2 regions of the Streptomyces sp. M92 genome follow, and region 2 is predicted to be linked to the other one. Evidence: riboswitches for the same ligand, from Rfam matches in the RefSeq annotation. Region 2 holds a riboswitch; the other holds the start of a gene.
What was found. Region 2 has a riboswitch for glycine ahead of gcvT (glycine cleavage system aminomethyltransferase GcvT). Riboswitches for the same ligand answer to the same signal wherever they lie in the genome.
Positions count from the first base shown of each region.

Region 1: linked by a shared signal. The riboswitch ahead of gcvP (aminomethyl-transferring glycine dehydrogenase) and the one ahead of gcvT (glycine cleavage system aminomethyltransferase GcvT) in region 2 are both predicted to bind glycine.

Region 1 covers NZ_CP101137.1:6,801,064-6,816,518, forward strand. The annotation lists gene M6G08_RS31410 (hypothetical protein) at 540-1,124, shown strand; gene M6G08_RS31415 (DUF5999 family protein) at 1,401-1,604, shown strand; gene M6G08_RS31420 (DUF1707 SHOCT-like domain-containing protein) at 1,759-2,355, opposite strand; gene M6G08_RS31425 (TOBE domain-containing protein) at 2,504-2,899, shown strand; gene modA (molybdate ABC transporter substrate-binding protein) at 3,097-3,921, shown strand; gene modB (molybdate ABC transporter permease subunit) at 3,918-4,727, shown strand; gene M6G08_RS31440 (ABC transporter ATP-binding protein) at 4,724-5,863, shown strand; gene M6G08_RS31445 (TOBE domain-containing protein) at 5,891-6,310, shown strand; gene gcvP (aminomethyl-transferring glycine dehydrogenase) at 6,405-9,290, opposite strand; glycine riboswitch at 9,468-9,563, opposite strand; gene M6G08_RS31455 (PRC-barrel domain-containing protein) at 9,712-10,089, shown strand; gene M6G08_RS31460 (DNA polymerase IV) at 10,155-11,732, opposite strand; gene M6G08_RS31465 (MerR family transcriptional regulator) at 11,787-12,470, opposite strand; gene M6G08_RS31470 (bifunctional nuclease family protein) at 12,662-13,135, opposite strand; gene ftsR (transcriptional regulator FtsR) at 13,276-14,013, opposite strand; gene M6G08_RS31480 (zinc-ribbon and FHA domain-containing protein) at 14,056-15,015, opposite strand; gene M6G08_RS31485 (DUF881 domain-containing protein) at 15,077-15,455, opposite strand, start outside.
Region 2 covers NZ_CP101137.1:3,369,224-3,384,678, forward strand. The annotation lists gene M6G08_RS15390 (L-serine ammonia-lyase) at 190-1,557, opposite strand; gene glyA (serine hydroxymethyltransferase) at 1,661-2,923, opposite strand; gene gcvH (glycine cleavage system protein GcvH) at 2,939-3,316, opposite strand; gene gcvT (glycine cleavage system aminomethyltransferase GcvT) at 3,428-4,546, opposite strand; glycine riboswitch at 4,590-4,706, opposite strand; glycine riboswitch at 4,707-4,800, opposite strand; gene M6G08_RS15410 (AAA family ATPase) at 4,981-5,649, shown strand; gene M6G08_RS15415 (enhanced serine sensitivity protein SseB) at 5,729-6,496, shown strand; gene M6G08_RS15420 (enhanced serine sensitivity protein SseB C-terminal domain-containing protein) at 6,688-7,485, shown strand; gene M6G08_RS15425 (ABC transporter permease) at 7,801-8,808, shown strand; gene M6G08_RS15430 (ABC transporter substrate-binding protein) at 8,879-10,678, shown strand; gene M6G08_RS15435 (ABC transporter permease) at 10,787-11,785, shown strand; gene M6G08_RS15440 (ABC transporter ATP-binding protein) at 11,782-12,879, shown strand; gene M6G08_RS15445 (dipeptide ABC transporter ATP-binding protein) at 12,915-14,240, shown strand; gene M6G08_RS15450 (trimeric intracellular cation channel family protein) at 14,322-14,981, shown strand; gene M6G08_RS15455 (erythromycin esterase family protein) at 14,983-15,455, opposite strand, start outside.

The sequences.
Region 1 (15,455 bases), 3.4 Mb from region 2:
CCCTTCTCGGAGCGGTGTGTCGAAGATCCGGCCGCCGGCGACCGGTCAGGATGGATGATGCCCAGCCGAAGCGATCGATAACGTCCCCGTACCGGCCCGCAAGCGCTACGCTGGGCCGCTGTGACCGGTGGCACATTCACCGGGCATGACGTCTCCAGCAGTTTCCCGGCGCGGCAACTCGTGAAAAACGCCGACGACAATTGGCCGACCGCTCGGTGAACATTTTCCGAGGTCACTGCCGTACACCCGGTCCGAAATCCGGAGAATTCCCTCGTATCGACGGCCGAATGCAGCCTTGAACGGGTTCCCGGAATCGGCTAGCGGAAACACAGTCTGAACGCATGTCGTATAAACTCCGCGGACAAGGCAGTTGACCGGCGCCCACGGTCGCTGGATCCTGCCGCCGAACCGAGGTGCGGCAGGTCCCACCCACTTCCCGGTTCCCGGACCCCGGTCCCTGCCTTCCCAGCCCCGTGAGCCGACACCGTCGTCCGCCCCGCCCTCGCGCCACCGTGCCTTCGAATGAGAGGCGACCCATCATGCCCCTGCGTGTCCCCCCGGCCCCCGCGCCCGCCCTGCGTTCCGTTCTCACCGCCCTCTCCTCTCCCACCGCCGTCCGTGAGGCCCGGACGCCCTCCCTGCTCGGCGCGCAGGGACCCGTCACACCCGAACTGCCGCTGCCCGTGCACGTCCTGGACCGGATCACCGCGGAGGGCGTGACGGCGACCCGGCTGACCGGGTGGCGCTTCCTCATCCGGTGCGGCGACCGGGCCGTGGCGGCGGCGGAGACCATGCTGACGCCCGACGGCTGGGCGTTCTCGCACTTCTTCGAAGGCCCCTACGTCACCTCGACCGAGCGCGCGCTGCGCCAGGCCGAGACGGTGCCCCAGACCTGCCAGCCGCGCCTGCTGTCGGTACCCGGCCTGTACATGCTCACGCTCTGGCTGCACGGCGACACCACGGCGGACGCCACCGCAGGACACCCCGCGGCCACCGACCTGCTGGTGCCGCTGGCACCGGCGCCTCCCGGCATCGCGGCCCACCGGCCGCACCGGGTCGCCGACCTGCTCCCGGTCCTCACGCACCGGGTGACGCCGACCCGGCTGCTGCGCTCCCCTGCCTGACCCGGACGCCTCCCTCGCACCCGCGCGGACTAGCCCCTTTCGGCCATGCCGAACCACCCGAAGGGACAGTGCAGTTGAAATGAACCGTCCGCGCGGGTGACGCGTCATCAACCTGTGAGAAGCGGTACCGCGAAATCCCTGCGGATCGACGCCCGTGGGGCAACACTGGGTTCGGACCGACCGGAACAACGGGGGGCGGCCTTGAACGACGTTTCACGCCGCGGGACAGACAACACAGCGCACTCACCCATCACAACAGACCGAGAGACCCCACCCATGTGTCAGCACCAGCCACCGTGCCCGTCAGCCGACTCCGCCGACCGGGAATCCGCCCGCCTCGTGGCGCACCACCCGGAGCAGGGCTGGAGCCTGCTGTGCAACGGCGTCGTCCTCTTCGAGGACACCGGTGAGCTCCTGCCGGACGGCCGGATCATCGCGCCGCACCGCCCCGTCGGTGCGGGCCTGATGACCGCCGCCTGAACACCCGCCGGGCGGTACGGCACCACTCCGCCCGGTGCACCCGGGGCCGGCCCGCGGACACGTCGCCCGCGCACCGGCCCCGACGCGTGTCCGGAGCTGATCACTTCGCGTAGCCCCGCGAGCGGCCCCCGGAGCGAGCGCCTTCGTCTTCGGCCTACGCCCGCCTCCCGAACCGGCGGCGCGGCGCACGCACCACGACCTGCCCCCAACTGATCTCCCCCGTGACCTCCACCCGCAGCACCACGGGCGCCCCGGCGCCGACGGCCCTCGCCACCTTCACCTCGGCGTAGTCGGCCCGCAGCCCGTCGGTGTCCACCACGATCCCGGGGCGGGTGAGCAGCTTGAGCGCGCCGGTGCGCATGTCGAGGTCGATGTGGAGGGTGTCATGGGTGATGACGGCGCGGGTGAGGTCCAGCGTGACCTCGCCCCAGGCCGACCTGATCTCCATCCGCCGAGGCACCACCCAGTCGTCGCCGCGCCAGGTGGACGCGCCTTCCTGCTCGATGCGGACGACGTCCTTGGCCACGGGCACCGGCATCGCGGCCGACTCCACGGGGAGATCAGCGGTCAGGACGGCCAACTCGCCGAGTGTGCGGGCACCGAGAGCCGCTCCGACGCGCTCGTCGAGTTCGTCGACTGTCAGCCGGCCGTCGGCCGTGGCGGCGCTCAGCACGTCCACGACCCGGTCCCGGTCCTCGTGCGAGGCCCGGATCACGGACGCCTCACCGAGTCGTGAGGGCTGTGCCGTCATACTTCCACCCCGTTCTGCCGGGCGCCCGAGCGGACGCTCCACCGCTTCACCGTCCCAACCGTTCCACCGAGAGTAACGCTGTATCGCGTCATACCCAACGGCCGACCTCCGGCAACCCGTTCCCGCGCCGCGCCCTATCGTGACCGGCATGCAGTCCTACACCATCGGCCAGGCGGCGCGGCTGCTCGGCGTCAGCCCCGACACCGCCCGCCGCTGGGCCGACGCGGGCCGGATCACCACCCATCGGGACGACGCCGGGCGGCGGCTCGTCGACGGGCGTGACCTGGCCGCGTTCTCGGTCGAACTCGCCCGCTCCGGCGGTGCCGACGAGGAGACCCCGTTCACCTCGGTCCGCAACGCCTTCCCCGGCATCGTGACGGCGATCAAGCTCGGCGACGTCGCCGCACAGGTCGAGATCCAGGCCGGTCCGCACCGGCTGGTCTCCCTCCTGACCCGTGAGGCGGTGGAGGAGCTCGGACTCGAGGTCGGCATGGAGGCCACCGCCCGCGTGAAGTCGACGAACGTACACATCGACAGGGCCTGACCCATCCCGACCCGACGCTCCGTACGAACGCACATGCCAGCTATTACCGGCGCCCGGCTCGCTCATGCGATGCGACAGGATACTTTTCCCTGGCAGATGCGGAAGTATGATCGGCGCAACGGGGAACCCGTCGTGCGTCCGGTCAGGTCACCGGGCCCGCCGGGCTCCCGCAGGAGGACGCAGAGGGAGTGGCCGTGATGACCCGTTCGGTGCGCAGGACCCGCCGCATCCGCCGGAGCCTGCGGGCGAGCGGTGCGGGAGCAGCCGTACTGCTGGCCCTGAGCGCCTGCTCGCCGTCCACCGGCTCGGAACAAAACGCGGGCTCGGCCGGTTCCTCCGCCGACGTCTCCGGCCAGGTCACCGTGTTCGCCGCCGCCTCGCTCAAGGAGAGCTTCACGACGCTCGGCGAGACGTTCGAGCAGCGGCACCCCGGCACCGAGGTCACCTTCAACTTCGGCGGCAGCGACTCCCTCGCCGCGGGCATCACCAGCGGCGCCCCGGCGGACGTCTTCGCCTCCGCCAGTCCGAAGACGATGGCCACCGTCACCGACGCCGGGGCGACGGCCGGCGAGCCGTCCACGTTCGTCCGCAACCAGTTGGAGATCGCCACCCTGCCGGGCAACCCCGAGGGGATCTCCACCCTGGAGGACCTCACCGCCTCCGGCCTCAAGGTCGTGCTGTGCGACAAGGCCGTGCCGTGCGGCGCCGCGGCGCGGAAGGCGCTGGAGGCCGGCGGCCTCGAACTCACCCCGGCCTCCTACGAACAGGACGTCAAGGCGGCCCTGACGAAGGTCGAGCTGAAGGAGGCCGACGCGGCCGTCGTCTACCGCACCGATGTGAGGGCGGCCGGTGACAAGGTGACGGGCGTGGACTTCCCCGAGGCGGCCGAGGCCGTCAACGACTACCCGATCGCCGTCCTCGAGGACGCCCCCAACGCGGGCGCCGCGAAGGCCTTCGTCGAGCTGGTGAAGTCCGGCGAGGGGCAGCGGGTGCTGACGGACGCCGGGTTCCTGACGCCATGAGGAAGCCCGACGCCCGGAAGGCCGGCGCCCGTGCGGTGCCGGTCCCCCTGCTGGTGCCCGCGCTGGTCGGCCTGGCGTTCCTGCTGCTGCCGCTGATCGCCCTGCTGGTGCGGGCCCCGTGGAACGGTCTGCCCGAGCAGCTGGCCAGTCCGCAGGTGTGGCAGGCGCTGCGGCTGTCGCTGCTGTGCGCCACGTCGGCGACCCTGCTGAGTCTGGTCGTCGGCGTGCCCCTGGCCTGGCTGCTGGCCCGCACGGAGTTTCCCGGCCGCGGCTTCGTGCGGGCGCTGGTGACGTTGCCGCTGGTACTTCCTCCGGTGGTGGGCGGCGTGGCGCTCCTGCTGGCGTTCGGCCGCAACGGCGTCATCGGGCAGTGGCTCGACGCCTGGTTCGGGATCACGCTGCCCTTCACGACGACGGGCGTGATTCTGGCGGAGACCTTCGTGGCCATGCCCTTCCTCGTCATCAGCGTGGAGGGCACGCTGCGCGCCGCCGACCCGCGCTTCGAGGAGGCGGCCACGACCCTGGGCGCGTCCCGCTTCACCGCGTTCCGCCGGGTCACGCTGCCGCTGATCGCGCCGGGCGTCGCGGCGGGCGCCGTCCTGGCCTGGGCGCGGGCGCTGGGCGAGTTCGGGGCGACGATCACCTTCGCGGGCAACTTCCCGGGCCGCACCCAGACCATGCCGCTCGCGGTCTACCTCGCCCTCCAGAACGACCCCGCGGCGGCGATCGCCCTCAGCCTGGTGCTGCTGGCCGTCTCCATCGCCGTACTGGCCGGTCTGCGGGACCGCTGGATGAGGGCGGCATGACGGGCCGGGCGCGGGCGTCCGGCAGGCCGGACGGGGACGACATGACCGACACCGGGGAACCGGCCACCGCGCGGCCCGCCGACGGCCGCGCCGCCGGCGGCGGGCTCGACGCCCGGCTCGTGGTGGACCGCGGCACCTTCCGCCTGGACGTCACGCTGACCGCCGCGCCCGGCGACGTCGTCGCGCTGCTCGGCCCCAACGGCGCCGGCAAGACCACCGCACTGCGCGCCCTCGCCGGCCTGGCCCCGCTGACCGACGGCCACCTGCGCCTAGACGGCACCGCGCTGGACCTGACGCCGCCCGAGTCCCGGCCGGTCGGCGTGGTCTTCCAGGACTACCTGCTCTTCCCGCACCTGTCCGCCCTCGACAACGTCGCGTTCGGGCCGCGCTGCCGGGGTGCGGGCAAGGCACAGGCCCGGGCGCAGGCCGCCGTCTGGCTGGAGCGGATGGGCCTGGCCGAACACGCGGGCGCCAAGCCACGCCGCCTCTCCGGCGGCCAGGCCCAGCGCGTCGCCCTCGCCCGCGCCCTGGCCACCAACCCCCGGCTGCTCCTCCTGGACGAGCCCCTGGCGGCACTGGACGCCCGTACCCGGCTGGAGGTGCGGGCCCAGCTCCGCCGCCACCTGGCCGAGTTCGAGGCCGTCGCCGTACTGGTCACCCACGACCCGCTGGACGCCATGGTGCTGGCCGACCGGCTGGTCGTCGTCGAGCACGGCCGGGTCGTGCAGGAGGGCGGCCCCGCCGACATCGCCCGCCGGCCGCGCACCGACTACATCGCGCGACTGGTCGGCCTGAACCTGTACCGCGGGCAGGCCGACGGCCACACGGTCCGGCTGGACGCCGGCCCGGCCATCACCACCACCGAGGACCTGGCCGGTCCCGTCTTCGTGGCCTTCCCGCCGAGCGCCGTGACCCTCTACGGGGAACGCCCCGGCGGCACCAGCGCCCGCAACCTGTGGCGCTGCGAGGTCGCCGGGCTGGAGACGCACGGCGACCGGATCCGCGCGGACCTGACCGGCGAACTGCCGCTCGCCGCCGACCTCACCGCGGTCGCCGCCGCCGAACTCGGCCTCCGGCCCGGAGCGCCGGCGTGGGCGACGGTCAAGGCGACGCAGACGCACGCATACCCGGCGTAGCGGCCGCACCCGGCTACGGTGCCCTCCATGAGCCTGAGCATCCGCAACCAGCTCCCCGGCACCGTCACCGCCGTCACCCCGGGCGAGGCCATGGCGACGGTCAGGGTCCGCCTCTCGGGCGGCCAGGACATCACCGCGGCGATCACCCGGGACGCCGCCGACGATCTCTCGCCGGCCGCCGGGACCGCCGTGCGCGTCCTCGTGAAGTCGACGGAGGTCTCGCTGGCCACCGGCCGCGCGGAGGGCCTGTCCATCCGCAACCGGCTGCCGGGCACGGTCACCGCCGTCACCGCCGGCCCGGCGATGGCGTCCGTACGCGTCGCCGTCGAGGGCGCCGAACTGACCGCCGCGATCACCGCGGAGGCCGCCGAAGACCTCGGCCTCGCCGTCGGCACCCCCGTCGTCGCACTGGTCAAGTCGACGGAGGTGTCCCTGGCGACGGTGTGACCACACCCCGACAGTCCGCCCCACGACCGGCACCGGCACCGCGAAGGCCCCGTCCAGTCCCCTGCGGGGGCCGGACGGGGCCTTCGCCCCGGGCTCAGTCCTCGTACGCGTCCAGCGGCGGGCAGGAGCAGACCAGGTTCCGGTCACCGAAGGCCTGGTCGATGCGGCGCACCGGCGGCCAGTACTTGTCGGCGGCGGACACCCCGGCCGGGAAGACGGCCTCCTCGCGGGAGTAGGCGTGGTCCCAGTCGCCGCCCAGCGCGCCCGCGGTGTGCGGCGCGCCCCGCAGCGGGTTGTCGTCCGCGGACCAGGCGCCGGAGCCGACCTTCTCGATCTCCGCGCGGATGGCGATCATCGCCTCGCAGAAACGGTCCAGCTCGGCCAGGTCCTCGGACTCGGTCGGCTCGATCATCAGCGTGCCGGCCACCGGGAAGGACATCGTCGGCGCGTGGAAGCCGTAGTCGATCAGCCGCTTGGCGATGTCGTCGACGCTGACGCCGGTCGCCTTGGTCAGCGGGCGCAGGTCGATGATGCACTCGTGCGCGACCAGCCCGGCCGGGCCGGTGTAGAGCACCGGGTAGTGGGGCTCCAGGCGCTTGGCGATGTAGTTGGCGGACAGCACGGCCACCTGCGTGGCGCGCTTGAGGCCCTCGCCGCCCATCAGCCGGACGTACGACCAGGAGATCGGCAGGATGCCGGCCGAGCCCCACGGCGCCGCCGAGATCGGGCCGACGCCCGTCTGCGGGCCCGCTGCGGGCTGCAGCGGGTGGTTGGGCAGGTACGGCGCCAGGTGCGACCGTACGGCCACGGGACCGACGCCGGGGCCGCCGCCGCCGTGCGGGATGCAGAACGTCTTGTGCAGGTTCAGGTGCGAGACGTCACCGCCGAAGTGACCCGGCTTGGCGAGGCCGACCAGGGCGTTGAGGTTGGCACCGTCCACGTAGACCTGGCCGCCCGCGTCGTGCACCTGGGCGCAGATGTCGGCGACGTGCTCCTCGAAGACACCGTGCGTGGAGGGGTAGGTGATCATCAGCACGGCCAGTTCGTCGCGGTGCTTCTCGATCTTGGCGCGCAGGTCCTCGACGTCGATCTCGCCGTCCTCGGCGGTCTTGACGACGACGACCTTCATGCCGGCCATCACGGCGCTGGCGGCGTTGGTGCCGTGCGCGGAGGACGGGATGAGGCAGACGGTGCGCTGCTCGTCGCCGTTGGCCCGGTGGTAACCGCGTACGGCGAGCAGGCCGGCGAACTCGCCCTGCGATCCGGCGTTCGGCTGGAGCGAGACCTTGTCGTAGCCGGTGACCTCGGCGAGCCGCTCCTCCAGCTCACGGATGAGCGTCAGGTAGCCCTGCGCCTGCTCGGCGGGCGCGAAGGGGTGCAGCGCTCCGAACTCGGACCAGGTGACCGGCTCCATCTCGGTGGTCGCGTTGAGCTTCATGGTGCAGGAGCCCAGCGGGATCATGCCGCGGTCCAGCGCGTAGTCGCGGTCGGCGAGGCGGCGCAGGTAGCGCAGCATCGCCGTCTCGGAGCGGTGCTGGTGGAAGACCGGGTGGGTGAGGAAGTCGTCGGTGCGCAGCAGCGCCTCGGGCAGCGTCTCCTCGGTGTCCGCGTCCAGCGCCTCGATGTCGCCCTCGACGCCGAAGGCGTTCCACACGCCGCCGACCTGCGCACGGGTGGTGGTCTCGTCGCAGGCGAAGGACACGTGGTCGGCGTCGACGAGGCGCAGGTTGACGCCGTTCTCGCGGGCGGCGTGGACGATCGCGTCGGCCCGGCCGGGCACCCGCGCGGTGACCGTGTCGAAGTAGGCGCCGTGCACGATCCCGACACCGCCGGCCGCGAGGCCCGCGGCGGTGATCGAGGCGTAGCGGTGGGTGCGGCGCGCGATGGCCCGCAGTCCCTCGGGACCGTGGTAGACGGCGTACATACCGGCCATGACGGCGAGCAGCACCTGCGCGGTGCAGATGTTGCTGGTGGCCTTCTCGCGGCGGATGTGCTGCTCGCGGGTCTGCAGGGCGAGACGGTAGGCCTTGTTGCCGTCCGCGTCCACGGAGACGCCGACCAGGCGGCCGGGCAGGCTGCGGGCGAACTTCTCGTGCACGGCCATGTAGCCGGCGTGCGGCCCGCCGAAGCCCATCGGCACACCGAAGCGCTGTGTCGTACCGACGGCGATGTCCGCGCCCAGTTCGCCGGGCGAGGTGAGCAGCGTGAGGGCGAGCAGGTCGGCGGCGACGGTGACGAGGGCGCCGAGCTCGTGCGCCCGGTCGATCACCGGCTTGATGTCGCGTACGGCTCCGGAGGCGCCCGGGTACTGGATCAGGACGCCGTTGATCTCGCGCTCGGCGACCTCGGCGGGGATGCCGTCGCTCAGGTCGGCGACGACGACCTCGACGCCGGTCGGCTCGGCGCGGGTCTGGATGACGGCAATGGTCTGCGGCAGGGCGTCCGCGTCGACCAGGAACAGGCCCTTCTTGTTCTTGCCCATGCGCCGGGACAGGGCCATCGCCTCGGCGGCGGCGGTGCCCTCGTCCAGCAGCGAGGCGCCGGAGGTGGGCAGGCCGGTCAGGTCGGCGACCATCGTCTGGAAGTTCAGCAGGGCCTCCAGGCGGCCCTGGGAGATCTCCGGCTGGTACGGCGTGTACGCGGTGTACCAGGCCGGGTTCTCCATGACGTTGCGCAGGATCACCGGCGGGGTGAAGGTGCCGTAGTAGCCGAGACCGATCATGGAGTCGAGGACCTGGTTGCGGTCTGCCAGCGAGCGCAGCTCGCCCAGCACCTCGGCCTCGGAGCGGGCACCGGGCAGGTCCAGCGCTTCGGCGTTCTTGATCACATCCGGCACCGCGGCGGCCGTCAGCTCGTCGAGCGAACCGTAACCGACCTGCGCGAGCATCTTGGCCCGGGCCTCGTGGTCGGGGCCGATGTGGCGCTGCTCGAACGGCAGTGCCTGTTCGAGTTCGGTGAGCGGGGTGCGATGGGCGGTCATTGCGGAGGCCTCCTGGTCTGACGACCTTCGAGGGGCACCACGGCGCGGGTACCCGGACGGCCTCCCCCTCTGTCATCTCGACCTGAGAGCTTCACCAGGCGGGCCCGAGGGCCCTCCCGGCTTTCACCGTCGGTGAGAGCGGAAGCCGTCGACACCCGCTCTGCTTTCCAGAGTGACCTCGTCCGTGCGGTACGTGAGCCTGAGAGATTCCGGGGAGGATTTGCTCCTTCGGCGCCTCCGGTGATGTCCGGAGGACTCTCCCGCACGGGGTCAGCAGCCGCTGTCAGCGTACCAGCGAGGCCGCCGCACGGACCTTCGAGTGGCCGACCGCCTCTATGTGCTCTTTCGTAGTACTACGGATGATTTCGGCGGCTGGCGGGTCGGCTGGTGCACGACCCGGGAACGACCATGTGGAGGGCCCGTGCGTACCGAGATAGACCCGCGCAACCTGATCGGCCGCAAGGCGTTCGACCGCAACGGCACCCGGATCGGCACCGTCGACGAGGTCTACCTCGACGACGCCACCGGCGTTCCCGAGTGGGCGGCCATACGCACCGGACTGTTCAGCAGGGACGCCTTCGTGCCCCTGGAGCCGAGTGAGCTGGTGGACGGGACACTGCGCGTGCCCTTCGACCGGGCTCTGATCAAGGAAGCGCCCGACTTCGGCGTCGGCCGCCACCTCTCCCCGGAACAGGAACTGCAGCTCTACCACCACTACGGCCTCGACGTCGCCGCTCCTCCCCCGCCGCCCGACCACAACTTCGGCAAGCTGGCCGGTCAGGACAAGGAGGACGCCTGACGGCCCCTTCCGTCCCACCGCCTTGCGGCACCCGCCGTCAGGCAGCCGCCGTCAGGCAGCCGCCGTCAGCCGGAGGCCATCCGCACGGGCCCCACCGGCCCACCCCCGGCGCCCGGACCCGGACCAAGCTCCGCACCGGCGCCCGCACCCGCGCTGCCCCCCGCGTCGGGGCTCGAGCCGGTCACGGCGCCGGAACCCGGGTGATTTCCCGCGCCGGAGCCCGGGCCGGTCTCCGCTTCCGAACCCGGGCCGGTCTCCGCGCCGGCTTCCACCGGCCCCGGCCGTCCGGCGTTCCCGGGTCTTCGCGTGACCGGCGGGACCAGCGGCAGCGGGTCCGCCGGCGCCAGATCCGGATCGTCCACCGGGAAGGTCCGCACCCGGCCGGTCCCCGAGTACGGCGTCTCGAAGCGCACCGTGACCCGCCCCAGACCGCTGCCCTGCACCCACCCGTGCCCGTACTGCGTGTGCCGCACGTCGTGCCCCGCCGGCCACCGGCGCTCACCGGGTGCCGGACGGTGCTCCTCGGCGGGCTCGGCCTCGGGCTCCTCGGCGGGTTCTTCGGGCCGGTCTCCCGCCGCCTGCGCGAACAGGTCCTCCTGGGTGTAGTCGGCGAGGCCGCTGACGCCGACCCCGAGCAGCCGTACGCCGCCCGTGGTGTCCACCAGGTCCAGCAGCCGGGCCGCCGCCTCCCGCACCACCGCGGGGTCGTCCGTCGGCCCGCGCAGGGTCTCCGAGCGGGTCAGCGTGGAGAAGTCGTACCTGCGCACCTTGAGGACGATGGTCCGGCCGGACAGTCCGGAGCCGCGCAGTCGGCGCACACACCGGTCCGCCAGCCGCCGCACCTCCATGCCGACCCGGGTCCGGTCATGGATGTCGATGTCGTAGGTGTCCTCGACCGACACCGACTTGGTCTCCCGCTCGGCCACCACGGGCCGATCGTCACGCGCCAGCGCCATCGCGTACAGCGCGTGCCCGTGCGCCTTGCCCAGCAGCCGTACGAGCTCGTCCTCGCCCGCCTCGGCGAGCTCGCCGACCGTGGTGATGCCGGCCCGCCGCAGGTGGTCGCCGGTGGCCGGTCCCACCCCGGGCAGTGTCCGCACGGACATCGGCTCCAGCATGGCCCGCTCCGTGCCCGGCGGGATCAGGACCAGCCCGTCCGGCTTGGCCTCCTCCGAGGCGATCTTGGCGAGCATCTTGGAGGCGGCCAGCCCCACCGACCCCGTGAGACCGGTGACGGCGCGGATGTCCGCACGGAGCCTCGCCCCCGCCAGCCGAGCGGAGTCCTCGTCCCGGGCCGCGCCGCCGGCCTCCAGGTCCACGAACGCCTCGTCCAGGCTCAGCGGCTCCACCAGCGGCGACAGCGCCCGCAGGAGCCGCATCACCTGCTCGCTGATCGACCGGTACAGCTCGAAGCGCGGGACGAGGTACGCGGCGTTGGGGGCCAGGCGCCGGGCCTGCCCCATGGGCATCGCCGAGTGGACGCCGAAGACCCGCGCCTCGTACGACGCGGTGGCCACCACTCCGCGCGGTCCCAGGCCTCCCACGACCACGGCCTTCCCGCGCAGACTCGGTTTGGACGCCTGCTCCACCGAGGCGAAGAAGGCGTCCATGTCGAGATGCAGGATCGTGGGCGCGGCTCTCACATGTCCGATGGTGCCTCACACCACTGACAATGCCCCGTCGGCGTGCGGGAGTGCTCAGACGGCCCGGTTGCGCCGCCGCGCCAGCTCGTCGGCGGGATTGTGCCCGACCAGGGTCTCGCCCGTGTCGATCCGCTCGCCGTGCAACTGGGAGAGCGCGCTCTCCACGTCCCGCCAGACCACGCCGACGGCGATGCCGAAGACGCCCTGGCCTCCCTGGAGCAGGGCGTGCACCTCGTCGGGCGAGGTGCACTCGTGGACCGTTGCGCCGTCGCTCATCAGTGTCATCCGCTCCAGGTCACGGAAGCCGCGTTCCCTGAGGTGCTGCACGGCGGTGCGGATGTTCTGCAGGGAGACACCGGTGTCGAGGAAGCGCTTGACGATCTTCAGCACGACCACGTCTCGGAAGCTGTACAGGCGCTGGGTCCCGGAGCCGTGCGCCGGTCTCACACTGGGCTCGACGAGGCCGGTGCGGGCCCAGTAGTCGAGCTGCCGGTAGGTGATGCCCGCGGCCGCGCAGGCCGTCGGCCCCCGGTAGCCGATCTGCTCGGACGCCATGGACGTCGCCCCTCCGCTGCTCGGCACCGCAGCCGGTCGCTGCGGGGCCGGGTCGGCCACGCCACCGTGCTGCGGGTAGGCCCCGCCCGCACGGAGCCGGGAGCCCGGGGGAGGGTACGGACCGCTTGCCCCGAGGCCGTGCCCGGAACCGCCCCCGGCCGTACCGTCGCCGCTGATTCTCACGCCGACCTCCGTCCTTGACCTGCCTCCTCGACGGTAGGCAGTCACCAAGGGTGCGTCAACGATCGCCACACTCGCCACGCCGAGTGATAATCACCCTAAGAGTGGTTTCCCGTACCCGATCGCGGGGAAAGGCTAGCCGAATGTGCCCGGCGAGGGCCGTGCGCCGCGTCGGGGCACCTCACCCGCGCGGTTCACTGATTGCTGGTTCCAAAGTCCTCCGGCGAGATCTGGTCGAGGAACTCGCGGAACTTCTCCACCTCGTCCTCCTGCTCGTCCGGGATGGCGATACCCGCGTCGTCGAGGACGGTGTCGCTGCCGTAGATCGGCGTCCCGGTGCGCAGCGCCAGCGCTATCGCGTCGGACGGCCGGGCACTCACCTCGACGCCGCTCGCGAAGACCAGTTCGGCGTAGAAGACGGAGTCGCGCAGGTCCGTGATGCGCACTTCCGTGAGCTCCTGGCCCACGGCTTCCAGCACGTCCTTGAACAGGTCGTGGGTCAGCGGGCGTGCGGGAGCCATGCCCTGCTGTGCGAAGGCGATCGCCGTCGCCTCCCCCGGCCCGATCCAGATGGGGAGGTAGCGTTCGCCTCCCACCTCGCGCAGCAGCACGATCGGTTGGTTGGAGGGCATCTCGACCCGGACACCTACGACATCGAGCTCGTTCACACAGCAACCCTAGGCCGTACCCGGGACATTTGGGTAGTCGGGCCGGGATCGGGTGGGCGATCCGGGTTGTGGGCCGGGACGAGGGCCGTCGCGAACCGGGCTGCGGATCGGGCCTCCTGCCGGGCGGGCCGTCGGCCCGGTCAGGGCAGCCGTACGCCCAGAGCGGTCTGGACCAGCGCCGCGTGCAGCTTCACCGCCAGCCCCGCCAGCTCTTTGGTACGGGCCTCGGCGTGCGCCCTGGTCTGCGGATTGCGGTGCCGCTTCAGCGGTGCCACGACCTGGTCCACGAGACCGGCCTCCCGGTCGGCGGCGGCCTTCATCACCCGCAGGTGGCGCGGCTCGATGCCGTACCGGCCCAGCTGGACCACCAGCGATGCCACGGTCACCGTCTCGGCGTCGTAGGCACCGTCGGAGAGCGGGGCGACGAGTCCGTACGACTCCCACTCCTTCAGCTCCTGCTCGCCGATACCGGCCGCGGCGAGCAGTTCCTCCCGGCCGATCCGGACCGCCGCGGACCCCTCTGCGGGCTCCGGCGCCGGCTCTCCGTCCCGCTGTCGGCCCAGTGTCGGCAGCGGGACGGCCTCGCCGCGCTCCATGGCGTCCAGGTGCTCGCGGATCACCTTCAGCGGCAGATAGTGGTCCCGCTGCATGCGCAGCACGTGCCCGAGACGCTCGACGTCGTGCGCGCTGAACTTGCGGTACCCGGCCGGGGTCCGCCGCGGCTCGACGAGCCCTTCCGACTCCAGAAAACGGATCTTGGAGATGGTGATGTCGGGGAACTCGTCGCGCAGCGCGTTCAGCACCGCGCCGATGCTCATCAGCCCACTGTCCGTGGCGGTGGTGCCGTGGTCGGCACCACCGCTCGGTGTTTGAAGCATGGACCTTCCCTGGAGGTTCCCCGGGCGATGGCCCGGGGGCGGTCAGTAGCCCCGCTGGCTCGCGTAGAAGACCAGCCGGTACTTGCCGATCTGCACCTCGTCACCGTTCGACAGGGCGACCTGGTCGATGCGCTCGCGGTTGACGTACGTACCGTTCAGGCTGCCGACGTCGGCGACCGTGAACGAGCCGTCGTGGCCGCGGCGGAACTCCACGTGCCGGCGCGAGACCGTCACGTCGTCCAGGAAGATGTCGCTCTGCGGGTGACGCCCCGCGGTGGTCAGCTCGCCGTCCAGCAGGAAGCGGCTGCCCGAGTTCGGGCCACGGCGCACGACCAGGAGGGCGGAGCCGAGCGGCAGCGCGTCCACGGCGGCCTGCGCCTCGGGCGAGAGCGACGGCATCGCGGTCTGGCCGGTGACCTCGGCGTCGTACGCCTCGAGCCCCGAGATGGAGATCGTGGAGGTCGTCTCGGACGCCCGCTCCGGGACGGCACCCGGGCGCAGCGGCGCTCCGCAGTTGGAGCAGAACCGGCTGTTCTCCGCGTTGCGGTTACCGCACCTCGTGCAGACCAGGGCCGACATGGACGGATCCTCCTGCCGCGGCTGCCCCGCCGGGGCGTTCGACGCGTACGGGCCGGACGCGAACCCTCCGCCCGTACCTGAGGCTGACGGTTGGCCGAAACCTATGCCGCCGGACTGGGCAGGGTCAACAGACGGCGCGCCCTGACCACCGGAGACGTCACCGCCCGGACCAGCCACCTGGTCCCGGAACATCGGGCGCCCGTCCTCCGCGTCAGGCTGTGCCCGATGGCGAGCGGTCGCGTTCTCGCGGCCCTCTCGCGCACTCTTGCCGAACAACTTCGCAAACAACTTCACGGGCGATTCCCCTTGACCGAAACAGACCCGCCCGTGGGGCAGGACGAACCCTGACTGACCGTACTGGCCGACCCGGACACCTTCACAACGTCCGTCTCCACCAGACAGTTTCCACCACGCACCACCCAATCGGTGCGCCGACCCCCCGCAACCTCATGCCCTGGCCGGATGCCCCCCATGCACCGCCGGTTCACTGGGAGGACGACCGAGCGTAGTCAGGCCGCTTCGCCGCTCGCAAGGCGTCCACGACGATCTTGCTCGACCGCTCAACAGTAACGGTGGCCTGTTCCTTCTCCAGAGTCTGCACCACTCCTCCAGGAATGTTGAGAGCCGGTTCGAGGTCCTGCGGCTTGCCGATGACCTGGAAACGATAGGGCGCGTTGATCTTGTTCCCGTCGACGCTCACGGAATCGTCGGTGTCCGTGAGGTACGTGTCGGCGACCACCCGCACACCGTTCACCTGGATCGCCTCCGCCCCCGCCGCGCGCAGCTCCTGGATGGCGTCGAGCAGCATGTCCGCCTCGACCGCGCCCTTCGCGTCCTCGATCGTCACCGTGATACCAGGCCCC
Region 2 (15,455 bases):
AGGTGCCCTACGCGGGAGTTCCCATCATGTCCGACCGCCCGCAGGGTGCCCTCGAAGCAGGGACATCCCAGGACCTTTTCAGGGACTTTCACGTCTGTCCCAGGGAGGTCCCAGGGACTTCCGCCAGGTAAGCAGGGAAGGCCCTGACAGCGCTGAAAGAAGCAAACGCGCTGTTCAGGGCCTAGAACCTCAGCACTCGATGATGTTCACCGCCAGCCCGCCCCGCGCCGTCTCCTTGTACTTGACCGACATGTCCGCGCCGGTGTCCTTCATGGTCTTGATGACCTTGTCCAGGGACACCTTGTGCGAGCCGTCGCCGCGCATCGCCATCCGCGCCGCCGTGACCGCCTTGACCGCGGCCATGCCGTTGCGCTCGATGCACGGGATCTGGACCAGGCCGCCGACCGGGTCGCAGGTGAGGCCGAGGTTGTGCTCCATGCCGATCTCGGCGGCGTTCTCCACCTGCTCGGCGGAGCCGCCCAGCACCTCGGCGAGGGCGCCGGCCGCCATCGAGCAGGCGGAGCCGACCTCGCCCTGGCAGCCGACCTCGGCGCCGGAGATGGAGGCGTTCTCCTTGAAGAGCATGCCGATGGCGCCCGCGGCCAGGAGGAAGCGGACCACGCCGTCCTCGTCGGCGCCGGGGACGAAGTTCACGTAGTAGTGCAGGACCGCCGGGATGATGCCGGCCGCGCCGTTCGTCGGGGCGGTGACGACCCGGCCGCCGGCCGCGTTCTCCTCGTTCACGGCCATGGCGTAGAGCGTGATCCACTCCATCGCCAGGGCCTGCGGGTCGCCCTCGGAGCGCAGCTTGCGCGCGGTGTTGGCGGCGCGGCGGCGGACCTTCAGGCCGCCCGGCAGGATGCCCTCGCGGGTCATGCCGCGCTCCACGCACGCCCGCATCACGCGCCAGATCTCCAGCAGGCCCTCGCGGATCTCGTCCTCGTCGCGCCAGGCCCGCTCGTTCTCCAGCATCAGGGCGGAGATGGACAGGCCCGTCTCGCGGGCGAGGCGCAGCAGCTCGTCGCCGGTGCGGAAGGGGTACTTGAGGACAGTGTCGTCGAGGACGATGCGGTCGGCGCCCACCGCGTCCTCGTCGACGACGAAGCCGCCGCCGACCGAGTAGTAGGTCTTGGAGAGCACTTCCGTGCCCGCCGCGTCGTACGCCCACAGGGTCATGCCGTTGGCGTGGTAGGGGAGGGCCTTGCGGCGGTGCAGGACCATGTCGTCGTCGTAGGAGAAGGCGATCTCCTGCTCGCCGAGGAGGCTGATGCGGCCGGACGACCTGATCGTCTCGACGCGGTCGTCGGCCGTCTCCACGTCCACGGTGCGGGGCGAGTCGCCCTCCAGGCCGAGCAGCACCGCCTTGGGCGTGCCGTGGCCGTGGCCGGTGGCGCCGAGCGAGCCGTACAGCTCGGCGCGGACCGAGGCGACGGAGCCCAGCAGCTCCTCGCCCCGCAGGCGGCGGGCGAACATGCGGGCCGCGCGCATCGGGCCGACCGTGTGGGAGCTCGACGGGCCGATGCCGATCGAGAACAGGTCGAAGACCGAGATGGCCACGGGGGACTCCTCAGAACGGGGGTGGTGCAGAGGTGGTGCTTCGGGGGGGCGGGGTGCCGTGCCCGCTCGTGACGGGCACGGCACCCCCGTGCGCACGCGGTGTCTACTTGTTCAGACCCGGGTACAGCGGGTGCTTGTCGGCCAGGGCCTTCACCCGGGCCTTGAGGGCTTCGGCGTCGTAGGACGGCTTCAGCGCCTCGGCGATCACGTCCGCGACCTCGGCGAAGTCCTCGGCCGTGAAGCCGCGGGTCGCCAGGGCCGGCGTACCGATGCGCAGACCGGAGGTCACCATCGGCGGACGCGGGTCGTTCGGGACGGCGTTGCGGTTGACCGTGATGCCGACCTCGTGGAGACGGTCCTCGGCCTGCTGTCCGTCCAGCTCGGAGTCGCGGAGGTCGACCAGGACCAGGTGGACGTCCGTGCCGCCGGTCAGGACGGAGACGCCCGCCGCCTTCGCGTCGTCCCGCACCAGGCGCTCGGCGAGGATGCGGGCACCCTCCAGCGTACGGCCCTGGCGCTCCTTGAAGTCCTCGCTCGCGGCGACCTTGAAGGCGACGGCCTTCGCGGCCACCACGTGCTCCAGCGGGCCACCCTGCTGACCGGGGAAGACGGCGGAGTTGATCTTCTTGGCCAGCTCGGCCGTGGAGAGGATCACACCGCCGCGCGGGCCGCCCAGCGTCTTGTGGGTGGTGGTGGTCACGACGTGGGCGTGCGGAACCGGGTTCGGGTGCAGGCCCGCCGCGACCAGACCGGCGAAGTGCGCCATGTCGACCATGAGGTAGGCGCCGACCTCGTCCGCGACCTTGCGGAACGCGGCGAAGTCCAGTTGGCGCGGGTACGCCGACCAGCCGGCCACGATCAGCTTCGGCTTGTTCTCCTTGGCGAGGCGCTCCACCTCGGCCATGTCGACCTGGCCGTCGTCGCCGACGTGGTAGGCGACCACGTTGTAGAGCTTGCCGGAGAAGTTGATCTTCATGCCGTGGGTCAGGTGCCCGCCGTGGGCGAGGTTCAGACCCATGATCGTGTCGCCCGGCTTGAGCAGCGCGAACATCGCGGCCGCGTTGGCCTGGGCGCCCGAGTGCGGCTGCACGTTGGCGTGCTCGGCGCCGAAAAGCGCCTTGACCCGGTCGATGGCGATCTGCTCGACCACGTCGACGTGCTCGCAGCCGCCGTAGTAGCGGCGGCCCGGGTAGCCCTCGGCGTACTTGTTGGTGAGGACCGAGCCCTGGGCCTCCATGACCGCGACCGGCGCGAAGTTCTCGGAGGCGATCATCTCGAGGGTGGACTGCTGGCGGTCCAGCTCGGCGTCGACGGCGGCGGCGACGTCGGGGTCGAGCTCGTGCAGGGGTGTGTTCAGAAGCGACATGCGGTCCGTGTCTCCTCAGCCGGCGGTGAAGGCGGTGTACTCGTCGGCCGAGAGCAGGTCGGCCGGCTCGTCCGTGATCCGCACCTTGAACAGCCAGCCGCCCTCGAAGGGCGCGGAGTTCACCAGCGACGGGTCGTTGACGACGTCCTCGTTGACCTCGGTGATCTCGCCGGAGACGGGGGAGTACAGGTCGGAGACCGACTTGGTGGACTCCAGTTCGCCGCAGGTCTCGCCCGCGGTCACCGAGTCGCCGACCTCGGGGAGCTGGACGAAGACGACGTCACCGAGCGCGTTGGCCGCGTGCTCCGTGATGCCGACCGTCGAAGCGCCGTCCTCGGCGGCCGACAGCCACTCGTGCTCCTTGCTGTAACGCAGCTGCTGGGGGTTGCTCATGGCCTGAATTCTCCTGTACGCGGGGGAGTGCTGATGAAGGGGGGGACTACGGAAACCGCTGGTGATCAGCGAGAACGCGCGCGGGACGGCGAAGGTCCCGCCGCCCAGTGTCTACTTCTGGCGCTTGTAGAACGGCAGCGCCACGACCTCGTAGGGCTCGTGGCTGCCCCGGATGTCCACGCCGACACCCTCGGTGCCCGGCGCCGCGTGCGCGGGGTCGACGTACGCCATGGCGATCGGCTTGCCCAGCGTCGGGGAGGGCGCACCGGAGGTGACCTCGCCGATCACCTCGCCGCCGGCGACGACCTGGTACCCGGCGCGCGGGACCCGGCGGCCCCCGGCGACCAGGCCGACCAGGACGCGGGGAGGCTCCGAAGCGGCGCGCTCGGCGGCCTCGGTCAGCGCGGCGCGCCCCACGAAGTCGCCCTCCTTCTCGAACTTCACCACCCGGCCGAGCCCGGCGTCGAAGGGCGTCAGCGCGGTCGTCAGCTCGTGCCCGTACAGCGGCATGCCCGCCTCCAGGCGCAGCGTGTCCCGGCAGGACAGGCCGCACGGGGCCAGCCCGGCGCCCTCGCCCGCCTCGGTCAGCGCCTGCCACAGCTCGACGGCGTGCTCGGGCTTCACGAACAGCTCGAAGCCGTCCTCGCCGGTGTAGCCGGTGCGCGCGATGAGCGCCGGGACGCCCGCGACGGTGCCGGGCAGGCCGGCGTAGTACTTCAGGCCGTCCAGGTCGGCGTCGGTGAGCGACCCGAGGATGCCCGGGGACTCCGGGCCCTGCACCGCCAGCAGCGCGTACGCGTCCCGGTCGTCGCGCACCTCGGCGTCGAAGCCGGCGGCCCGCTCGGCCAGCGCGTCGAGTACGACCTGGGCGTTCGAGGCGTTGGCGACCACCATGTACTCGGTGTCGTCGAGCCGGTAGACGATCAGGTCGTCCAGGATGCCGCCGTCCTCGCGGCAGATCATGGTGTAGCGGGCGCGGCCCGGCTTCACGCTGCCGATGTTGCCGACCAGCGCGTAGTTCAGCAGCTCGGCGGCCTGCGCACCGGTGACGGTGATCTCACCCATGTGCGAGAGGTCGAAGAGCCCGGCCCGGGTGCGCACCGCGACGTGCTCGTCGCGCTCGGAGCCGTAGCGCAGGGGCATGTCCCAGCCGGCGAAGTCGGTCATCGTCGCGCCAAGCGCGCGATGCGTGGCATCGAGCGCGGTACGGCGGAGTTCTGTGCTGCTCATCGGTCGGTCGTCTCCCAGGACAGGACGGCACGGGCGAGGTCGTTCCTCCCCATCTGTCATCGGAACCTGAGAGGTTCGCCACGACCACCGGAGTACGGCGATCAGGGCTTGCACCTTGGGTGGGGCCGCCGTGTCAGGGCGGCCCGCTTTTCAGATGTGCCTCGCCCGCGCGGTAACGGTGCCTGAGAGATTCAAGGGAGGGACTTGCTCCTTCGGCGCCCCGGCGCGGCCGGGGACTCTCCCGCGCGGATTCAAACGGCCGGTATGCAGTTGGCGCCGCCATCATTGCACGCCCGGCCGATCCCTGGGCAGACCGTGATCTGTAACCGGCCTGTGGCAGTAAGCGCACGAAAACGCGAGACCTGCGCATTACCTTCTCTTTACACTCGACGGGGATGGGAACTCGTGAACCGCCCCAGGGGAGGACGATCACGGTGAACAGGACCACGGCGTACGCCGCCACCTCGGGTCTCGCGCTGCCCAAGCAGCCCGCCGCCCCGGCACCTCAGGCGTGCGCCGAACTGCCCGCACCCGTCGTCCGCGACCTGAGGGACCGCGACGGCCGCAGCCCGCACGCCCTGCTCTTCGGGCCCCGGGACCTGGTGGTGATCACCGGCCTGCCCGGCAGCGGCAAGTCCACGCTGATGGAGCGCACCGTGCGCGGCCGGCGTATCGACTCCCAGGACACCCGCGACCGCTGGGACCGCCGCATGCCGCGCTTCCTGCCGTACGCCCTCTACCGCCCCCTCGTCCGCCTCGCCCACTACGCCGGACTGCGCAGCGCGCTGCGCTCCGGCGAGGGCGTCGTCGTGCACGACTGCGGCACACAGTCCTGGGTGCGCGCCTGGCTGGCCCGCGAGGCCCGCCGCCGCGAGGGCACCCTGCACCTGCTGCTCCTCGACGTCGACGCCGACGAGGCGCTGGCCGGCCAGCGGGAGCGCGGCCGGGGCGTGTCGCGGTACGCGTTCCTGCGGCACCGCACGGCCAGCACCCGCCTGCTGCGCGCGGTGACCGAGGGCACCCTGCCCGCGGGCTGCACCTCGGCCGTCCTGCTGGACCGGGCCGCGGCCGACACCCTCCACCGGATCGCGTTCACCGGGTGACGCACCGTAGGACCGCACACCCGAAAGGGTTAGCCTTTTCAGCCACAGCAGCGGTACCAGGCAGGCGGTAGGCGGACAGATGGACTTTCCGGCACAGGCACACCCCCACCCGCACGGCGGGTGGCCCGGCAACGAGCTGGAGGAGGTGCTGTCCGCCTCCCTCGGCGTCCCGTCGGCCGGCGGCCGGATCGTGGAGGTGCTCGGCCGCAGCTTCCTGTGGATACCCCTGCCGAACGGCGGCGGCCCGCACAGCGGTCCCCTCGACCTGCCCTCGCTGGAGATCGACGGCCAGGCCTACGTCCCGGTGTTCAGCTCCGAGGAGCAGTTCCGCCAGGTCGCCGGCGCGCAGATGGCGTACACCGTCGCCCCGGCCGCGGAGTTCGCCCGGGGCCTGCCCCCGCAGGTCGGCATCGCCGTCAACCCGGACGGCGTCGTCGGCATCCCGCTGCCGCCGCCCGCCGTGGCCGAGCTGTGCCGGGCCGGCCGCACCCCGCTGGACGGGCCCGCGTCCGGCGGCCGGGTCCGCCTCTTCGAGCCGGACTGGCAGGACGACCCGGTGGACTTCCTGGCCGCCGCCTCCGCCGAGTTCGCCGCGACCGGCGTCGTCCGCACCGCCCGCCGCTGCATGGCCGCCATCGAGACCGCCGACCCGGTGGTCTTCGTAGGCGTCGAACTCACCCACTGGGAGGGCGACGCCCGCACCCTCCCCCTGGAGGCCCTCGGCCGGGCCCTAGCCAAGGCCCCCCTGAAGACCCAGGTCAACCTGGTCCTCCTGGAGGCGGCCCAGGACCCGGTCTGCGACTGGCTGCGCACGAACGTCCACCCGTTCTACGACCGGGACTTGTAAGAAGCGATCTACGGGACGTCCGGACGCCGGTCAGGGCAGCCGCCCCAGGGGCGCGGGGAACTGCGCGCCCAGCCACAACCGGACCCGCACCCGCCAACGGACAGCACCCCCCCGAGCACATAGGCGTCCCGCACCCGGCGGAGCCTTAAGCTGGGTTCACAACCGGGGAACTTCTCGAAGGGGCGATACGCGTGAGCGCCAGCGGCACCACGACCGGACAGGTCGAGCACATGCTGCGCCAGGTGACCCCGGGGCGCTACGACGCCTACGAGTCCCTGCTCCGCGCGCTCGCCACCCCCACGTCCGGCCAGGTCTGGATGCTGCTCTGGCACGGCCAAGCCGGATCCCCGGACGCCCAGTACGGGAACATGGAGGTCGACGGCTACGGGTACGCCCCCTGCGTCACCTCCGCCCAGGAGCTGTCGGCCAGCGGCTGGAACCGGTCGTACGAGGTGGTCGACGGACTCGAAGCGGCCCGCGCCCTCTACCCCGACCACTACGGCCTGTGGCTCAACCCGCACGCCCCCGGCGGCGGCGTCGGCGTCCCCTGGCTCGACCTGCGCCGCATCGCCTCCGGCCTGGACCGCCAGCCCGCCGGTCCCCTGCGGCTGTCCGAACCGGCCATCGAGATCCCGCAGTTCTACGCCCTGCTCGCGCAGAACGCCCACCGCACCCCCGCGGTCCGCGCGCTGCGCCGCGCCTGGGTGCAGCCGGCGCTCGGGGCGCCTTATCTCGCCATCGGCCTCGACGTGTACGACACCTCCCCGCCGGCCGTCGACGCGGTGCGCGCCATGATGCAGCAGTCCGTCGGCGCGGTCCCGGACGGGCTGCCCGTGTCGACCGTCGCGATGACCGACGCCCACGACCCGGTCGCCATGTGGCTGCGTGCCAATGCCCGCCCGTTCTACGACCGCGAAGCCCACGTGGCCGCCCCCGCACAGGCGCCGGCGGGCGGGTACGGATACCCTCCGGCGCAGGGCCGGTACTGACCGCCCGGTGGCTCCTCCCGCCCGCGGTGGGCGGACATCTTCGCGCGTAGACGAGGACGTATGGCACCACTGTGTCGTCGATGCCCCAACTCGTCCTCGTCCGACCCCCGTTACCCACTGTCCGGATAACGGAACACCTCGAACAGCATCACGGTTGCGCATCCATTCCCCGTCAAGTCTGGCTACAGATCGCCAAAGCGTTGAAGACTCCCGCACCAAGGGGTGGTTGTTCGCCCCTGTGTACGACGGACTGATCACGCCGCTACAGCGGCAAGTGCGGGCCGGCTACCGCCGGTTGAGAGGGGTCCCTGCCAGATGACGGCACCATTGCACGAGCCGACCGCGGAGGCGGCCCCGAGCGCGGCCGAGGAAGCGGCGGTTGCCGGCACCGAGGCCAAGGCGGTTCAGGGGCGTTCCCTCGGCCGCATCGCCTGGGAGCGCCTGAAGCGGGACAAGCTGGCCCTCGCGGGTGGCATCGTCGTGCTCTTCCTCATCGTGGTCGCGATCTTCGCGCCCCTGATCACCTCGCTCTACGGCCAGGACCCCAACGAGTTCCACGAGGACCTGATCGACCCGCTGTTCGGCACGCCCACCGGCTCCCTGGGCGGCATGAGCGGCGAGCACTGGCTGGGCGTCGAGCCCGTCAACGGCCGCGACATCTTCGCCCGCATCGTCCACGGCGCCCGGATCTCGCTCCTCGTCGGCTTCCTGTCCGCGATCGTGGCCGTGATCATCGGTACCGTCCTCGGCGTCCTGGCCGGTTTCTTCGGCGGCTGGGTCGACGCCCTCATCAGCCGGATCATGGACGGCCTGCTGGCCTTCCCGCAGCTGCTCTTCATCATCGCGCTGGTCTCGGTCATGCCGGACAGCATGCTGGGCCTCAGCGGCACCGGCGTCCGCCTGCTCATGATGATCCTGGTGATCGGTTTCTTCGGCTGGCCCTACATCGGCCGTGTGGTCCGCGGCCAGACCCTCTCCATGCGCGAGCGGGAGTACGTCGAGGCGGCCCGGTCCCTGGGTGCCGGACGCTTCTACATCCTGTTCAAGGAACTGCTGCCCAACCTGGTCGCGCCGATCATCGTCTACACCACGATGATGATCCCGACCAACATCCTCACCGAGGCCGCACTCAGCTTCCTGGGCGTGGGCGTCAAGCCGCCCACCTCGTCCTGGGGGCAGATGCTGTCGAGCGCGATCGACTACTACAAGTCGGATCCCATGTACATGGTGATCCCGGGTGTGGCGATCTTCATCACCGTTCTTGCCTTCAACCTCTTCGGTGACGGCGTACGCGACGCGCTGGACCCGAAGGGTTCCCGCTGACCTGCCGTTCCGTAAAGCGACCCGTGGCACCTGCACGGGGTCTCTCATCTAATCCGGAGGATCCGAGATCGTGACTACCCAACGCACCTCAGGGCGGCGCAAGCAGGCTTTGGCCGCTGCCGCAGTGGTCGCCGCGCTGCTGACCACGGCGGCGTGCGGCGGCGGCGGAGACGAGAGCAAGGGCGGCTCGAAGAACGGCGCGCCCGGCTTCGACGCGGCCAACAACAAGGTCGCCCAGGCCTCCGCGGCCAAGAAGGGCGGCACCCTGAAGTTCGCGAGCACGCAGGACGCCGACTCGTGGGACACCACGCGCGGCTACTACGGCTTCATGTGGAACTTCTCCCGCTACTACAGCCGCCAGCTCGTCACGAACAAGACGGAGCCGGGCAAGGCGGGCGCCGAGGTCACCCCCGACCTCGCCACCGGTCTCGCCAAGGTCTCCGACGACGGCAAGACCTACACGTACACCCTGCGTGACGGCATCACCTGGGAGGACGGCAAGCCGATCACCTCCAAGGACGTCAAGTACGGCATCGAGCGCGTCTGGGCGCAGGACGTGCTGTCGGGTGGTCCGACGTACCTCAAGGAGGTGCTCGACCCCAAGGACGAGTACCAGGGTCCGTACAAGGACAAGTCCAAGGACAAGCTGGGTCTGAAGGCCATCGAGACGCCGGACGACAAGACCATCGTCTTCAAGCTGCCGAAGGCCAACTCGGACTTCGAGGAGATGCTGGCGCTGACCTCGGCGTCCCCGGTCCGCCAGGACAAGGACACCAAGTCCAAGTACGGCCTGCACCCGTTCTCCTCGGGCCCGTACAAGTTCGAGTCCTACAACCCCGGCAAGGACCTCACCCTGGTCCGCAACACCGAGTGGAACCAGGACTCGGACCCGGTCCGCAAGGCGTACCCGGACAAGATCACGATCAAGTTCTTCTCCAACGCCAACGACCTGGACGCCCGTCTCATCGCGGGTGACTACGACCTGGACCTCGCCCAGACCGGTCTGTCCCCGCAGGGCCGCACCACCGCCCTGAATGAGCACAAGGAGAACCTGGACAACCCGGTCTCCGGCTACATCCGCTACGCGACCTTCGCGACGAACGTGAAGCCGTTCGACAACATCCACTGCCGCAAGGCCATGATCTACGGCGCCGACCACGTCTCGCTGCAGACCGCGCGCGGCGGCCCGGTGGCCGGCGGCGACATCGGCACCAACATGCTGCCGCCGTCCGTCCCGGGCTCCGAGGGCCAGAAGTACGACCCGTACGAGATCGCCGGTGCCAACAAGAAGGGCAACGTCGAGAAGGCCAAGGAAGAGCTGAAGGCCTGCGGCCAGCCCAACGGCTTCAAGAGCAAGATCGCCGTCCGCAACAACAAGCCGGTCGAGGTCGCCACGGCCGAGTCGATGCAGGCGTCGCTGAAGAAGGTCGGCATCGACCTCGAGATCGAGCAGTACGACGGCTCGCAGATCGCCAGCGTCATCGGCAGCCCCTCCAACGTGGCCAAGAAGGGCTACGGCGTCATCATCATGGGCTGGGGTCCGGACTTCCCGTCCGTCCAGGGCTACGGTCTGCCGCTGTGGCACAGCGACTACATCCTTGAGAGCGCCAACAACAACTACGCGCTGATCAAGGACAAGGAGATCGACGGCCTGTTCGCCGACTACCTGACCGAGCTGGACGACGCCGGCAAGGCCAAGATCGCCACGGAGATCAACCACAAGGTGATGGAGGGCGGGTACTACCTGCCCTTCGTCTTCGAGAAGTTCATCAACTGGCGCTCGGACAACCTGGCGAACGTGTACACCACCGACGGCTACAGCGGTATGTACGACTTCGTCAACCTCGGTCTGAAGAACCCGAAGAAGTAACCGGCACACCCGCCGTACGGCACGAAAGGCAGGTGAAGGCCGGCGCGGCGTGACCGCGGACCACCGGACGATCTCCGGTGGTCCGCGGTCCGCGGCGGGCCGCACGCTGTGCTCGCTTACCTCATCAGGCGGCTGTTCGCCGCCGCAGTGATGCTGGTGGTCATCATCCTGGTGGTCTTCTGCATCTTCTTCCTCGTCCCCAAGTGGGCGGGCGTCGACATCGCCCTGAACTACGTGGGCAAGCAGGCCGGCCCCGACGCCGTCGAGGCCGTGCGGCAGAAGCTGAGCCTCGACGACCCGGTCGTCGTCCAGGCCTGGGAGTTCATCAAGGGCATCTTCGTGGGGCGCACCTACGCCTCCGGCGGCGACGTGACCAACTGCACCGCGCCGTGCTTCGGGTACTCCTTCAAGACCGAGCAGGCCGTCTGGCCGGTGCTGACCGATCGCTTCCCGGTGACCCTGGCCCTCGCTCTCGGTGCCGCCGTGCTCTGGCTGATCTTCGGCCTCGCCGCCGGTGTGCTCTCCGCGCTCAAGCGGGGCACCCTGTGGGACCGCGGCGCGATGATCGTCGCGCTCGCGGGCGTCTCCCTCCCCATCTACTTCACCGGTCTGCTCAGCCTGGCGGTCTTCTCCTACGGCCTGGGCTGGATCGACGGCCAGTTCGTGCCCCTGGAGGACAGCCTCACCGGCTGGCTCGGCGGCATGATCCTTCCCTGGGTCACCCTGGCCTTCCTGTACGCCGCGATGTACGCCCGGATCACCCGGGCCACCATGATGGAGATCCTCGGCGAGGACTACATCCGCACCGCGCGCGCCAAGGGCCTGAGGGAACCGGTCGTCATCCGCAAGCACGCCATGCGGTCGACGCTGACCCCGCTGCTCACCATGCTCGGCATGGACCTCGGCGCCCTCATGGGCGGCGCGATCCTCACCGAGACGACGTTCAGCCTCCCCGGTCTCGGCCAGAAGGTCCTGGACGCGATCCAGAACAACGACCTGCCGTTTATCCTGGGCGTCACCCTGATCACTTCTCTCGCGGTGCTGATCGCCAACCTCGTGGTGGACGTCCTGTACGCCGTGATCGACCCCCGAGTGAGGCTCGCATGACCGACCTCAGCAAGAGCGGAGCAGCCGTGGGCGAACCCACCGGCTCCTCGCCCGCGCCGAGCGCCTTCCTGGAAGTACGCGACCTGAAGGTGCACTTCCCGACCGACGACGGCCTGGTCAAGTCCGTCGACGGACTCAGCTTCCAGCTGGAGCGGGGCAAGACCCTCGGCATCGTCGGCGAGTCCGGCTCCGGCAAGTCGGTGACCTCGCTCGGCATCATGGGCCTGCACACCGCCGGCCAGTACGGCAAGCGCAAGGCCCAGCTCTCCGGCGAGATCTGGCTGGACGGCACCGAGCTGCTCTCCGCCGACCCGGACCACGTGCGCAAGCTGCGCGGCCGCGAGATGGCGATGATCTTCCAGGACCCGCTGTCCGCGCTGCACCCGTACTACACGATCGGCCAGCAGATCGTGGAGGCGTACCGCATCCACCACGACGTGGACAAGAAGACCGCCAAGCGCCGCGCGGTGGAGATGCTCGACCGCGTCGGCATCCCGCAGCCGGACAAGCGGGTGGACAGCTACCCGCACGAGTTCTCCGGCGGTATGCGCCAGCGCGCGATGATCGCGATGTCGCTGGTCAACAACCCCGAGCTGCTCATCGCGGACGAGCCGACCACCGCCCTGGACGTGACCGTCCAGGCGCAGATCCTCGACCTGATCCGGGACCTGCAGAAGGAGTTCGGCTCCGCGGTCATCGTCATCACCCACGACCTGGGCGTCGTCGCCGAGCTGGCCGACGACCTCCTGGTGATGTACGGCGGCCGCTGCGTCGAGCGCGGCCCGGCGGAGAAGGTGTTCTACGAGCCCCGGCACCCCTACACCTGGGGCCTGCTCGGCTCGATGCCGCGGCTCGACCGCGACCAGCAGGAACGCCTCACCCCGGTCAAGGGCTCCCCGCCCTCCCTGATCAACCTCCCGTCCGGCTGCGCCTTCAACCCGCGCTGCCCGTACGCCGACGTGCCGGGGGACGACGTCACCCGCACGGTCCGCCCCGAGCTGACCGAGGTCGGCAGCAAGCACTGGGCCGCCTGCCACATGTCGCAGGAGCAGCGGGAGCGGATCTGGACCGAAGAGATTGCGCCGAAGCTGTGAGCGACGAAGCAAAGGCAAAGGCAGAGGACGAAGCGGTGACCATCCCCGCACAGAGCGACGGCTCGGCAGGCACTGCCACCCTCACCAAGGGCGCCGCCCGTGGCGAGACGCTGCTGAAGGTGACCGGGCTGCAGAAGCACTTCCCGATCAAGAAGGGCCTGCTGCAGCGCCAGGTCGGCGCGGTGCGCGCCGTCGACGGCATCGACTTCGAGGTCCGCTCCGGTGAGACCCTCGGCGTCGTGGGCGAGTCGGGCTGCGGCAAGTCGACCATGGGCCGGCTGATCACCCGGCTGCTGGAGCCGACGGCCGGCAAGGTCGAGTTCGAGGGCAAGGACATCACCCACCTCGGGGTCGGCGGCATGCGCCCGCTGCGCCGCGACGTGCAGATGATCTTCCAGGACCCGTACTCGTCGCTGAACCCGCGCCACACCATCGGCACGATCGTCAGCGCCCCCTTCAAGCTCCAGGGCGTCCAGCCCGAGGGCGGGGTCAAGAAGGAGGTCCAGCGGCTGCTGTCGGTGGTCGGTCTCAACCCCGAGCACTACAACCGCTACCCGCACGAGTTCTCCGGCGGTCAGCGCCAGCGCATCGGCATCGCCCGCGCGCTCGCGCTCAACCCCAAGCTGGTCGTGGCCGACGAGCCGGTCTCCGCGCTCGACGTGTCGATCCAGGCCCAGGTCGTGAACCTCCTCGACGACCTCCAGCAGGAGCTGGGCCTGACGTACGTGATCATCGCGCACGACCTGTCCGTGGTCCGGCACGTCTCGGACCGGATCGCGGTGATGTACCTCGGCAAGATCATGGAGCTGGCCGACCGCGACCTGCTCTACAAGTCGCCGATGCACCCGTACACCAAGGCGCTGATGTCGGCGGTCCCGATCCCGGACCCGGCGCGGCGCGGCGCCAAGAGCGAGCGCATCCTGCTCAAGGGCGACGTGCCCTCGCCGATCTCCCCGCCGAGCGGCTGCCGCTTCCACACCCGGTGCTGGAAGGCGACGGAGGTCTGCCGGACGACCGAGCCGCCGCTGAAGGAACTGCGGCCCGGTCAGCAGGTCGCCTGCCACCACCCGGAGAACTTCGAGGACCAGGCCCCGCAGGACGTCGTCCTGCTCTCCGACGCCAAGGAGGCGGCGGAGCTGGTCACCGAGGACGCGCTCGCGGAGTCGGCCCGGACCTCGGCGGCGGTGGCCGTGGACGTGGACACCTCGGAGACCACCGAGACCCCGGAGGTCCCCGAGACCCCGGAGGCCGAGTCCGGGGACGAGGCTCCGGAACCGGACGCGAAGGGTGCCGAGGCCGCCGAGAGCGCCCAGGACCCCGATGAGGACACCGACGAGGAGTCTCCCGCCAAGGAGAAGTGACCCTGCGGAGCCCCTGCCGCGCCGCCGAGCCCCCGCCTTCGTTTGCAAGGCGGGGGCTCGGCGGCAGGTGAGAATGGCAGGGTGTACGAGCAACTCTTCACCCCCACCGTCCAGCACACGCTTGACCTGGTCGGCATCTTCGTCTTCGCCATCTCCGGCGCGCTGCTGGCCGTACGCAAGAACTTCGACGTGTTCGGCATCGCCGTCCTCGCCGAGGTCACCGCGCTGGGCGGGGGACTCTTCCGGGACCTGGTCATCGGCGCCGTACCGCCCGCCGCCTTCACGGACCTGGGGTACTTCGTCACCCCGCTGTTCGCCACCGCGCTGGTCTTCTTCCTCCACCCGCACGTGGAGCGCCTCCAGACCGGCGTGAACGTCTTCGACGCGGCGGGCCTCGGCCTGTTCTGCGTCGCCGGCACCACCAAGGCCTACGACTACGGGCTGGGCCTGACCGCCTCCGCCTGTCTGGGCCTGGCCACCGCCGTGGGCGGCGGCGTGCTGCGGGACGTCCTCGCCAACGAGGTGCCCTCGCTGCTGCGCTGGGACCGCGACCTGTACGCCGTCCCCGCGATCGTCGGCGCCACCATGGTCGCCCTCTGCATCCGCTACGAGGCCCTCACCCCGTTCACCACCGGGCTCGCGGTGGTCACCGCCTTCGTCCTGCGCCTGCTCGCCCTGCGCTTCCACTGGCGGGCACCGCGCGCCTGGAACCGGCGGTCGGCCGTGGCGGAGGGGGAGTGAGTCACGGGCGGTGCGGGACGTCCTCGCGCGGCAGGTCCTTGACGAAGAGCACGCCGTCGATCGAGGGCAGGTGGTCCGGGGCGAGCGGCGCGTAGCCGAACCAGGGGGACTCGCGGGGAGCGGGCGCCGGGTCACCGAGGGCGGCGGCCAGCCGGGCGGCGTCGACGAGGCAGCGGTCCCGCGGGAGGGCGTACAGGCGCCCTTCGAGGGTGTCCGGCGGCGGGATGTCCACGCCCCGGTGCCGGATGGTGCCGAGAGCCGTGGCGACGAAGGCGTACTCCCCGCCGAGCCGCGCGCTCACCAGCGCACCGGCACCCCACCACTCCACCGGCCCCTGCCACATCCGCATGCTGCTCTTCTCCCGCTGGAGGTGGGCGTTCTGGGCGTACACGAGCACCGGGCCCCGGTCGGCGAGCGCGAGCAGGTTCTCCGCCATCATCCGGTCCCGCAGGCCCAGCAGCCGGTTCATGCGGA